DNA from 2 places in the Rhodoferax sp. GW822-FHT02D07 genome. Region 1 is predicted to be linked to the other one. Evidence: predicted binding sites of a transcription regulator. Region 1 holds the regulator's gene; the other holds the start of a gene.
The links. The regulator sigma-54, encoded in region 1, starts transcription at its own class of promoters, with help from an activator protein. The targets are predictions, from matches to a motif close to TGGCANGNAANCTGCTTT.
Positions count from the first base shown of each region.

Region 2: the regulator sigma-54 is predicted to act here: its motif matches at 2,813-2,830, upstream of AC1RNN_RS19540 (urease subunit gamma).

Region 1 is NZ_JBXAOD010000008.1:154,341-159,938, reverse strand. Features, by position in the region: gene AC1RNN_RS17390 (THUMP domain-containing class I SAM-dependent RNA methyltransferase) at 1-853, opposite strand, end outside; gene rpoN (RNA polymerase factor sigma-54) at 850-2,463, opposite strand; gene lptB (LPS export ABC transporter ATP-binding protein) at 2,463-3,239, opposite strand; gene lptA (lipopolysaccharide transport periplasmic protein LptA) at 3,236-3,844, opposite strand; gene AC1RNN_RS17370 (exopolyphosphatase) at 3,918-4,850, opposite strand; gene AC1RNN_RS17365 (thiol:disulfide interchange protein DsbA/DsbL) at 4,943-5,596, opposite strand.
Region 2 is NZ_JBXAOD010000011.1:55,513-61,110, reverse strand. Features, by position in the region: gene ureC (urease subunit alpha) at 1-1,531, opposite strand, end outside; gene AC1RNN_RS19550 (urease subunit beta) at 1,531-1,836, opposite strand; gene AC1RNN_RS19545 (HupE/UreJ family protein) at 1,847-2,440, opposite strand; gene AC1RNN_RS19540 (urease subunit gamma) at 2,463-2,765, opposite strand; gene AC1RNN_RS19535 (ATP-binding protein) at 2,887-5,598, shown strand, end outside.

The DNA of each region.
Region 1 (5,598 bases):
GCGCATTGCGCTGGGCAAAGTCCACCATGCGGTGGGACACATCGCTGCCGTAGATCAGCGCGGTCTGGCCCGGCTCGGGCTTGACCACGTTGGCCGCGGCCTCGGCCTTCATGTCCGCCCACTCCTGCGAACGGAAGGGCCGGTATTTCTCGAACGCAAAGCGGCGCAGCGAGCCGGCCGCGATGTTGCAGGCAATCTGCGCGGCTTCAATGGCCACGGTGCCGCTGCCGCAGCAGGGGTCATACAGCGGCATCAGGTCGTCGTCGCCCGAGGCCCAGCCGCTGGCGGCAATCATGGCCGCGGCCAATGTCTCTTTCAGCGGCGCGTCGCCCTTGTCCTCGCGCCAACCGCGCTTGAACAGCGGCTCGCCCGAGGTGTCGATGTACAGCGAGCAGGCGTCGGTGGTCAGGTGGGCGTAAATGCGTACATCGGGCCACTGGGTATTCACGTCAGGGCGCACGCCATTGGCCACTTCGCGGAAGCGGTCGCAGACGGCGTCTTTCACCTTGAGCGCAGCAAAGTTCAGCGAGGTCAGCGGGCTGTGCTGCGCGGTCACCTCGATCTTGATGCTCTCTTTGGGCGTGAACCACTGCTCCCACGGCACCTGCATGCCGGCGCGGTACAGGTCCTGCTCACTGCGATACTCGGTGTACGACACCAGCACCAGCACGCGCTGGGCCAGGCGGCTGTACAGGTTGAGCAACATGGCGTGCGCAAACGAGGTGCGCACGGCCACGCCACCGCGCTGCTTGGTCACGCAACCGGGGGGCAGGCCGGTGATCTGCAAAATCTCCGGCGCCAGGTACTCCTCCACGCCGGCGGCGCAGGGGAGAAAAAGGGTCAATTGGTTCATAGCGCTTTGCGGAGTGAGGCGGGGGCGATTTTCAGGCCCTCGCGGTATTTGGCCACGGTGCGCCGCGCGCACTCGATGCCTTGCTCCTTGAGCATGTCGGAAATCTGGTTATCGCTCAAGGGCTTTTTGCTGCTCTCTGAGGCGATGAACTGCTTGATGAGCGCACGCACCGCGGTGCTGGAGGCGTTGCCCCCGCTCTCGGTGCCCAGGCCGGAGCCAAAGAAGTACTTGAGCTCAAAGGTGCCAAACGGCGTGGCCATGTACTTGGCCGTGGTCACGCGGCTAATGGTGGACTCGTGCAAGCCCAGCTCGTCGGCAATCTCGCGCAGCACCAGCGGGCGCATGGCGAGTTCGCCGTGGGTGAAAAAGTTCTTTTGTCGCTCCACAATGGCCGTGCTCACGCGCAGGATGGTGTCAAAGCGCTGCTGGATGTTCTTGATGAACCAGCGCGCCTCCTGCAGGCGCTGCTGCAGCGCGGCATGGCCGCCGGCATCCTTGCCGCCGCGGTGGTTGCGCAGCACATTGGCGTAGATATCGTGCACCTTGAGGCGCGGCATCACGTCGGGATTGAGCTGAACACGGAACTTCGGAATGCCGCCGGCCTTGCCAATGGACACCACCAGCACATCGGGCACGATGATGTTGCGTTCCACATCCACAAAGCGGCGGCCGGGCTTGGGCTCAAGCCGCGCAATCAGCGCAATCGCCTCACGCACAAACGCATCGCTGCCCACGCCCATCTGCACCAGGCGCTTGATGTCGCGCCGCGCCAGCAGGTCCATGGGCTGGCGGCAGATGGCCAGCGCCACCTGCAACACTTCCAGCCGGTCGTGCTCACCATCGTCTTCGGCCAGGGTCAGCAGAGCTTGCAGCTGCAGGCGCAGGCATTCGCCCAGGTCGCGCGCGCCCACGCCGACGGGCTCCAGGCTGTGCAACAGGCCCAGCGCCACGGTGAAGTGGTGCACCAGATCCTGCAGCTGCTCTTCATCTCCAGGGCTCAGACTACGCGCCAAGTCTTCCAGCGGGTCCTCCAGGTAGCCGTCTTCATTGAGCGACTCGATCAGGAAGCGCAGCGCCGCTGCATCGGTGGCATTCAAGCGCAGGCTCAGGGCCTGGCGGTGCAGAAAGACCTGCAGCGATTCAGAGGAACGCGCCAGCTCGGTGGCGTCCTTCTCTTCGTCATCGCCCAGGTTGTTGGCCTTGGCTTTGGCATCCACGCCCCATTCGCCGTCGTCAGGCGTCATTTCGGTGGTGCCGTCGCCCTCCCAGTTGGGCTCCTCGCTGCTGCTCAGTGGCGTGGCATCTTCATCATTGGAGGTGCCAGCCCCTGTGGATGTTGCATAGTCAGCTACAGAATTAGGAGCATATTCGGCGTCACCGGCTTCGGACAGGCGATCGCCCTCGCTCACCACAGCGTCCGCAGCGTTCAACCCAAAGTCTTCACGCTCGGCCCGGTCCTCGGTCAGCTCCAGAAACGGGTTTTCGTCCAGCATCTGCTCCACCTCCTGGCTCAGCTCCAGCGTGGAGAGCTGCAGCAGACGGATGGACTGCTGCAACTGGGGCGTGAGCGCCAGGTGTTGGGAGACGCGTAATGACAGCCCTTGCTTCATCACATCTTGAAGTGTTCGCCGAGATAGACGCGGCGCACATCGGCGTTGTTCACGATCTCGGAGGGGGTGCCCTGCGCCAGCACATGGCCGTCGCTGATGATGTAGGCGTGGTCGCAAATGCCCAGGGTCTCGCGCACGTTGTGGTCGGTGATGAGCACCCCAATGCCACGGCCCTTCAGGAAGTTGATGATGCGCTGGATCTCGATCACCGCGATCGGGTCAATACCGGCAAAGGGTTCGTCCAACAGGATGAAGCGCGGGTTGGTGGCCAGTGCGCGCGCAATCTCCACACGGCGACGCTCCCCGCCCGACAGCGCCAGGGAGGGTGACTCGCGCAGATGCTCCACGCGCAGCTCCTGCAGCAAGGCGGTCAGGCGCTTTTCAATTTCGGCAGAACTAAGCGGGTTGCCGCCGGCATCCCGCTGCAACTCCAGCACGGCGCGCACGTTGTCTTCCACATTCAGTTTGCGGAATATGGACGCCTCCTGGGGCAGGTAGCCCAGCCCCAGGCGCGCACGGCGGTGGATGGGCATGTGCTCGATGGACTGACCATCGATGGTGATGTCACCCGCGCTGGCGCGCAGCAGGCCCACGATCATGTAGAACGAGGTGGTCTTGCCCGCCCCATTGGGGCCCAGCAGGCCCACCACCTCGCCGGTGCGCACGGCCAGGGACACGTCCTTGACCACCTGGCGCTTGCCGTAGGACTTCTGCAAATGCCGGGCTTCCAGCCGCCCGGTGCTGGTGTCCGGGGCTTCCTGGGCGGGCGCGCTCACTGGGCGGCCTTCTCAAGTTGCGGCGTGGCGCGCAGGGTGGGTGATGTCTGGGGGGCAGCGGGGGTCTGGGCCTCCGGTTTGGGTGTCAGCATGGCGCGCACCCGGCCGGCCGGAGCGCTCGCGCTGCGGGGCGTGCCGTCCACGGTGAATTTGTCGCTCAGGTTTTCGTAGAGGATGCTGGCGCCACTGACCTCGTCGGCCAGCAGGGCACCGCGCAGGCGGCGCAGTTGAGCCTTCTTGAGGAAGCGCACGGTATCGGCCCGGCCATCGTATTCAATGGTTTCTCCGTCGCCTTCGATGTATTCATCGACCCCGTCACGTTTCTGGCGGAAAAAGGCCGGCGTTGCTGTCGAGCCGGTCACCAGACCGTACTGGTACCCGTCCGGGTCCTGGCGCACCTCCAGCTGGGCACCACGGATGATGATGCTGCCTTTGGTCAGGACCACATTGCCGGTGAACACGCTGACCTGCTTGAGGTCGTCGTAACGCAGGGCATCGGCCTCCACATTCATGGGTTTGTTGCGGTCGGCCTTCTCGGCCAAGGCGTGGCCCGCCACACCGGCGAATGCCAGCCCCAGAAACAGCGACAGAGTGGTTTTTTTCATAAAGGCACGAAACTTGCTGAAAAGCGCTTCGGCCATTGTACCGAGCGCTGGCACGTTTCATGCCTTGGCGAGCTCAGCCGTCGGCGTTAATTTTGCTTGTCAACGCCTGCAGCACCTCCGCCGCACGGTCGTTCTCCACCTGGCAGGTACCCGCATTGGCATGGCCGCCGCCGCCGTACTGCAGCATCAGCTCACCAATATTGGTCTTGGAGGAGCGGTTGGTGATGGACTTGCCGGTAGCAAACACGGTGTTCTGCTTTTGCAGGCCCCAGAGCACGTGGATGGAAATATTGGTTTGGGGGAATAGTGCATAGACCATGAAGCGGTTGACCGCAAAGATGGTGTCCTCGTTGCGCAGATCCAGTACCAGCAGGTTGCCGTGCACGGTGGAGCAGCGCAGCAGCTGCTCCTTGGCTTTTTCTGCATGCTCAAAGTACAGATCCACCCGTTCCACCACATCAGGCAGCTTCAGGATTTCGTCGATGCCGTGGTTGCGGCAGTACTGGATGAGATCCATCATCAGCTGGTAGTTGCTGACGCGGAATTCGCGAAAGCGGCCCAGGCCGGTGCGCGAGTCCATCAGGTAGTTGAGCAACACCCAGCCCGTGGGGTTCATGATTTCGTCGTGGCTGAAACGGGCGGAATCCCCTTTGTCCACGGCCTCCATCATGTCGTGGAAGCGCGCCGGGAAGCGGCTGGCGCCGCCGTAGTGGTCAAACACCACACGTGCGGCCGAATCGGCATCGGGCAGGATGATGTGGTTGGGGCGCTCGCCCGTGTTGCGCACGGTTTCTGACTCGTGGTGGTCAAAGGCCAGATGCACGCCGGGCACGTACGGCAGGTTGGTGGTGATATCTCGGTCGGACACCTCCACCTTGCCGTCCTGCATGTCCTTGGGGTGGACGAACTTGATGTCGTCGATCAGGTTCAGCTCGTTGAGCAGGACGGCACACACCAGTCCATCGAAATCGCTGCGGGTAACAAGCCGGTATTTCTGGTGCGCCATGGAAACGGTCTCCCCAAAGTTTGGAACAAGTGCCAAACCATTCTAGAGCCGTTCCCCACAGCGCGGCGGCCTCGCCACCGCAAAAGTCCGGCTCAGCGTCCGGCGCGAACGTCCGCCACCAGCGACTCCACCACCTGCAATGCGCGAGGCATATTGCCAGCCAGGGAGCCGTCGGTGTAATAGCGGCCGGCAATGCCCAGCGCGGGCACACCTTCCACCTTGTAGGCGTTCTGCAGCTGCACGGACTTGGTGACCTTGGTCACCACGGTGAAGGAGTTGTACTGCTCTACGAACTTGGCCTTGTCCACGCCCTGCTGGCCAATCCATTCCAGGATAGCTTCGCCAGTGCTGAGGTTTTTCTTCTCCTGGTGGATGGCGGCAAACACCTTGCCATGCAGCTTCTCGACCAGACCCATGGCTTCCAGCGTGAAATAGAGGCGCTGCTGGGGCGCAAAGCTGTCCTGAAAAGCCACTGGCACGCGGCGGAAGGCCACGTCCTTGGGCAGCTTGGGAATCCAGGCTTGCAGCGTGGGTTCGAAGGCGTTGCAGTGCGGGCAGCTGTACCAGAAGAACTCCACCACCTCAATCTTGCCGGCACCAGCCTCCACAGGCGCACGCGGATCGACCACCAGGTAGTCCGTGCCAGCCTTGGGCTTGGCCGCCTGGGCCTGGGCTGTGGCGCCCCACAGGGTAGTGGAAGCCAGGGCTGCGCCGGTGCCCAGCTGGGCGAATTCGCGTCGTTTCATGT
Region 2 (5,598 bases), on a different contig from region 1:
CAAAACGTTCCTTCACGCCCGCGCTGTAACCGGCCTGCGACACGAAGGTGAACGAGCTCTTGTGCAGCGCGCTGCCAAAGGAGCCGAACATGGGCCGGTAGTGCACGGGTTGCGGGGTGGGGATGGAGGCGTTTGGGTCACCCATGGCCGCGTGGGCGATGAAGCCGCCCTTGAGGATGAGCGCGGGTTTGACGCCGAAGAAAGCCGGCTTCCAGACCACCAGGTCGGCCCATTTGCCGATCTCGATGCTGCCCACCTCGTGGCTGATGCCGTGGGCGATGGCGGGGTTGATGGTGTACTTGGCGATGTAGCGCTTGGCTCGGAAGTTGTCGTTGCGCACCGAGTCTTCGGGCAGGGTGCCGCGCTGGGCCTTCATCTTGTCGGCCGTCTGCCAGGTGCGGATGATGACTTCGCCGACGCGGCCCATGGCCTGGCTGTCGCTGCTCATCATGCTGATGGCGCCCATGTCGTGCAGGATGTCTTCGGCCGCAATGGTTTCCTTGCGGATGCGGCTTTCGGCAAATGCCAAATCCTCGGCAATGCCGGCGTCCAGGTGGTGGCAGACCATCAGCATGTCCACATGCTCATCCAGCGTGTTCTGCGTATAGGGCATGGTGGGGTTGGTGGAGCTGGGCAGGAAGTTGTCTTGCCCCACCACGCGCAGGATGTCGGGTGCGTGGCCACCGCCCGCACCTTCGGTGTGGAAGGCGCACAGGCCGCGGCCCTTGGTCGCGGCGACGGTGTCCTCCACAAAGCCAGACTCGTTGAGCGTGTCGGAGTGGATGGCGACCTGCGTGTCGGTGGCGTCGGCCACGTCCAGGCAATTGCTGATGGCGCTGGGCGTGGTGCCCCAGTCCTCATGCAGCTTGAGGCCAATCACGCCCGCATTGATCTGCTCATGTAGCGCGGCGGGCAGGCTGGCATTGCCCTTGCCCAAGAAACCGAGGTTCATGGGGAAGGCATCGGCCGCCTGCAGCATGCGTTCGATGTTCCAGGGGCCGGGCGTGCAGGTGGTGGCAAAGGTGCCCGTGGCCGGGCCGGTGCCGCCGCCCAGCATGGTGGTCACGCCGCTGCACAGCGCCTCTTCGATCTGCTGCGGGCAGATGAAGTGGATGTGGCTGTCGATGCCGCCGGCGGTGACGATATTGCCCTCGCAACTGATGACTTCGGTGCCAGGGCCAATGATGATGTCCACGCCGGGCTGGGTGTCGGGGTTGCCGGCCTTGCCGATGGCGACGATGCGGCCGCCCTTCAATCCGATGTCGGCCTTGACGATGCCCCAGTGGTCCAGGATCAGCGCGTTGGTCATCACGCAGTCCACAGCCCCTTCGGCACGCGTCTTTTGCGATTGCGCCATGCCATCGCGGATGGTCTTGCCACCGCCGAACTTCACTTCTTCGCCATAGGCACCGGAGGCCAGCGTGTAGTCCTTCTCCACCTCGATGAGCAAGCCGGTGTCGGCCAGGCGCACGCGGTCACCGGTAGTGGGGCCAAAGATTTCCGCGTAGGCGCGGCGTCCAATCGTTGCCATTACAGTTTTCCTTGAACTAAGCCGCGAAAGCCGTAGACCACGCGGTCACCGGCCAGGTCCACCAGTTCCACGGTGCGTTGCTGTCCGGGCTCAAAGCGCACGGCCGAGCCGGAGGGGATGTTCAGCCGCATGCCTTGCGCGGCAGCGCGGTCAAAGCCCAGCGCGCCGTTGGTCTCGGCAAAGTGGTAGTGCGACCCGACCTGGATGGGGCGGTCCGCTGTGTTCTGCACCACCACCGTCAACGTGCGGCGGCCGGTGTTGAGGGCGTGCTCGCCCTCGTCGGTGATGATTTCGCCGGGGATCATGGCGCGGCCCTCAGACTTGGGCAAACAGGTAGAGGCCGGCAAAGCCCAGCACGGTGCCCAGGCCACCCAGCACCACGGTGCTGCGCGCCGCCAGCCAGCGGCGGACTGAAAGGCCAGCGCCCACGCCGCCCAGGTGCAGCGCAGCCGTGGTCAGCACAAAGCCGGCGGCGTAGCCGGCAAAGCCGGTTGCTGGTGTTTCCGCACCATGGGCCAGGCCATGCAGCGAGGCGGCCGCGGCGACGAGCCCCAGGCCCAAGGCCTTGGGCACGGATTTGGCCGCGACGATGAGCATGGCGCCAAACAGCACTACCGACAGTGCAATCGCGTGTTCCAGGTAGGGCAGGGTCACGCCGCTGGCGCCCAGCACTGCACTTGCCACCAGGGCCAGCAGGAAGGTGGCGGGGCCTTGCCAGGCCTGGCGGGTGGGCAGGGCGCTCACGGACCAGACGCCCACGGCCAGCATGGCCAGCAGGTGGTCGGCGCCGAATGGATGGGCCAGGCCTTCCATCAGGCTATGCGTTCCATGGCCGGTATGGGCACTAGCCCCCGTGGATATTGCGCAAGCAGCTATCAAAAAAAGAGCATTTTTCAACGAGGGTCGCATACGGTCTCCGTGGACTGGGTGTTCAGACAATGGGTTGGTGGACGGTGACCAGCTTGGTCCCGTCGGGGAAGGTGGCTTCCACCTGGATGTCGGGGATCATTTCGGCGATGCCGTCCATCACGTCATCGCGGGTCAGCACCGCGCGGCCTTCGCTCATGAGTTGGGCCACGGTTTTGCCGTCGCGGGCGCCTTCCATCACGGCAGCGCTGATCAGGGCGATGGCTTCGGGGTAGTTGAGCTTGAGGCCGCGGGCCTTGCGCCGTTCGGCCAGCAGGGCGGCGGTGAAGATCAGCAGCTTGTCTTTCTCTCTAGGCGTGAGTTCCATAACGTTCTCGAAATGTGGCGGTATTCGGTTTTCAGGACTTTGCACTGTAAGCAATCCCTGTGCCTTTATCCATACGCCAAACGTCCCAGTCCGGTGGCATGAAATCTGCACCCCACTGGATGTGAGTTCCCTGCCGCTGCCCCCCTCTGCCGACGAAGCGCCCGCCCAGCGGGTGGTGAAGATCCGCCGCGACTACAACAACTGGGTGGCCTCCGAGACCATGGAGGACTACGCCCTGCGCTTCACGCCGCAGCGCTTTCGCAAGTGGTCCGAGTGGCGCGTGGCCAATACCGCCTTTGGCGCGGCCTCCTTCCTGATCCTGGAGGCAGTGGGCGCCACGCTGCTGGTGCAATACGGCTTTGTCAACGCGCTCTGGGCCATCCTGGCCACCGGGCTGGTGATCTTTTTGGCAGGCCTGCCCATCAGCGTTTACGCCGCGCGCTACGGGGTGGACATGGACCTGCTCACCCGCGGTGCCGGCTTTGGCTACATCGGCTCCACGCTCACTTCTCTTATCTACGCCTCCTTCACCTTCATCTTCTTCGCGCTGGAGGCCGCTGTCATGGCCTATGCGCTGGAGCTGGCGCTGGACATTCCGCCCACCTGGGGCTACCTGATCTGCGCGCTGGTGGTGATTCCGCTGGTCACCCACGGGGTCTCCACCATCAGCCGCCTGCAGATCTGGACGCAGCCGCTGTGGCTGGTGATGCTGGTGGTGCCGTTCGGCTTTGTTTTGGTGCGCGACCCACAGGCATTCACCGGCATAACGCACTATGTTGGTGAGATTGGCGGCAATGGCGGCTTCAATTTGCACCTGTTTGGTGCTGCTTTGACCGTGGGCATTGCGCTAATTACCCAAATGGGGGAGCAGGCCGACTACCTGCGCTTCATGCCCGCGCGCAGCGCGGCCAACCAGGGCCGCTGGTGGCTGGGCGTGCTGGTGGGCGGGCCGGGCTGGGTGATCCTGGGGGTCATCAAGATGCTGGGCGGCGCCTACCTGGCCTACCTGGCCATACGCCACGCCGTGCCCACCGACCGCGCGGTGGACCCGAATCAGATGTACCTGGCGGCCTATGAATATGTGTTCCCCACGCTGGGCTGGGCGGTGGCGGCCACGGCGGTGTTTGTGGTGGTGTCGCAGCTCAAGATCAATGTGACCAACGCCTACGCCGGCTCGCTGGCGTGGAGCAACTTCTTCTCGCGCCTCACTCACAGCCACCCCGGGCGCGTGGTCTGGGTGCTGTTCAACAGCGTGATCGCTTTCATGCTGATGGAGATGAATGTGTTCCAGGCGCTGGGCGATGTGCTGGGCCTGTACTCCAACATTGCCATCGCCTGGATCATGGCTGTGGTGGCTGATCTGGTCATAAACAAGCCCCTGGGCCTGTCGCCCAAGGGCATCGAATTCAAGCGCGCTTACCTCTACGACATCAACCCCGTGGGCGTGGGCGCCATGGCGCTGGCCTCCGGCCTGTCGATCGCGGCCTATCTGGGACTGTTTGGTGAACTGGCCAAGGCATTCTCTGCCGTGGTGGCACTGGTCACGGCCATGGTGACTTCTCCCTTGATCGCCTGGTTCACCAAGGGCAAGTACTACCTGGCCCGCCAGCCCATGGACGCTTCCAGCCAGGGCAGCTATGCGCGCCTGACCGTGCGCCGTTGTGTCATCTGCGAGCGCGAGTACGAAGGGCCGGACATGGCGCATTGCCCGGCTTACCAGGGCCCCATCTGCTCGCTGTGTTGCACGCTGGATGCGCGCTGTGGCGACATGTGCAAGCCGCATGCGAACCTGTCCACCCAGTGGTCAGCCGCGCTGCGTTGGCTGCTGCCCAAACCGGTATGGCCGTTTCTGGACACGGGGCTGGGCCACTTCATCCTGCTCATGCTCATCATCGTGCCGCTGCTGGCCACGGTGTTCGGCATGTTCTATATGCAGGAGCTGGGCGCCATCACGGCAGTGGGCGAGCAGCAGAGCGCCATGCAGGCCTCACTGCGCTCCGGTTTCAGCAAGGCCTTTGCGGCGCTGATGCTGATGTCGGGCATCGTGGCCTGGTGGCTGGTGCTGGCGCACAAGAGCCGGCAGGTGGCGCAGGAAGAGTCCAACCGCCAGACCCATTTGCTGATGCGCGAAATCGAGTCGCACCGCCAGACGGATGAAGCGCTGCAGGATGCCAAGCTGCTGGCCGAACGCGCCAAGCAGGCCGCCGAGGCCGCCAACCAGGCCAAGAGCCGCTACATCAGCGCCATCAGCCACGAGCTTCGCACGCCGCTCAATAGCATCCTGGGCTACGCCCAGCTCATGGGGGAAGACGCGTCCATCCCGCCGCACCGCAAGCAGGCGGTGAGCGTCATCAAGCGCGGTGGCGAACACTTGCTCTCGCTCATCGAGGGTACGCTGGACATGGCGCATATCGAGAGCGGCAAGCTCACGCTCAATGTGAAGCCCATGCAGTTCGCCAGCGGTATGCACGAGATGGCCAGCATGTTCGAGCTGCAGGCCGCGGCCAAGGGCCTGCAGTTTCACTTTGAGGTGCAGGGCGCGATCCCTGAGTGGGTGCGCGCCGATGAAAAGCGCGTGCGCCAGATCTTCTTCAACCTGCTGGGCAATGCCATCAAGTTCACCCAGCAGGGCAGCGTCACGCTGCGCCTGCGCTATGCCCGCGAGATGGCCCAGGTGGAGGTGCGCGACACAGGCCCCGGCATGGCGCAGGAAGACCTGGACCGCGTCTTCGAGCCCTTCACGCGCGGCGCCAGCGCCGCCGGTGGCACCGCGGGTTCTGGGCTAGGCCTGACTATTGCCAAGATGCTGACCGACCTCATGGGCGGCGAGCTG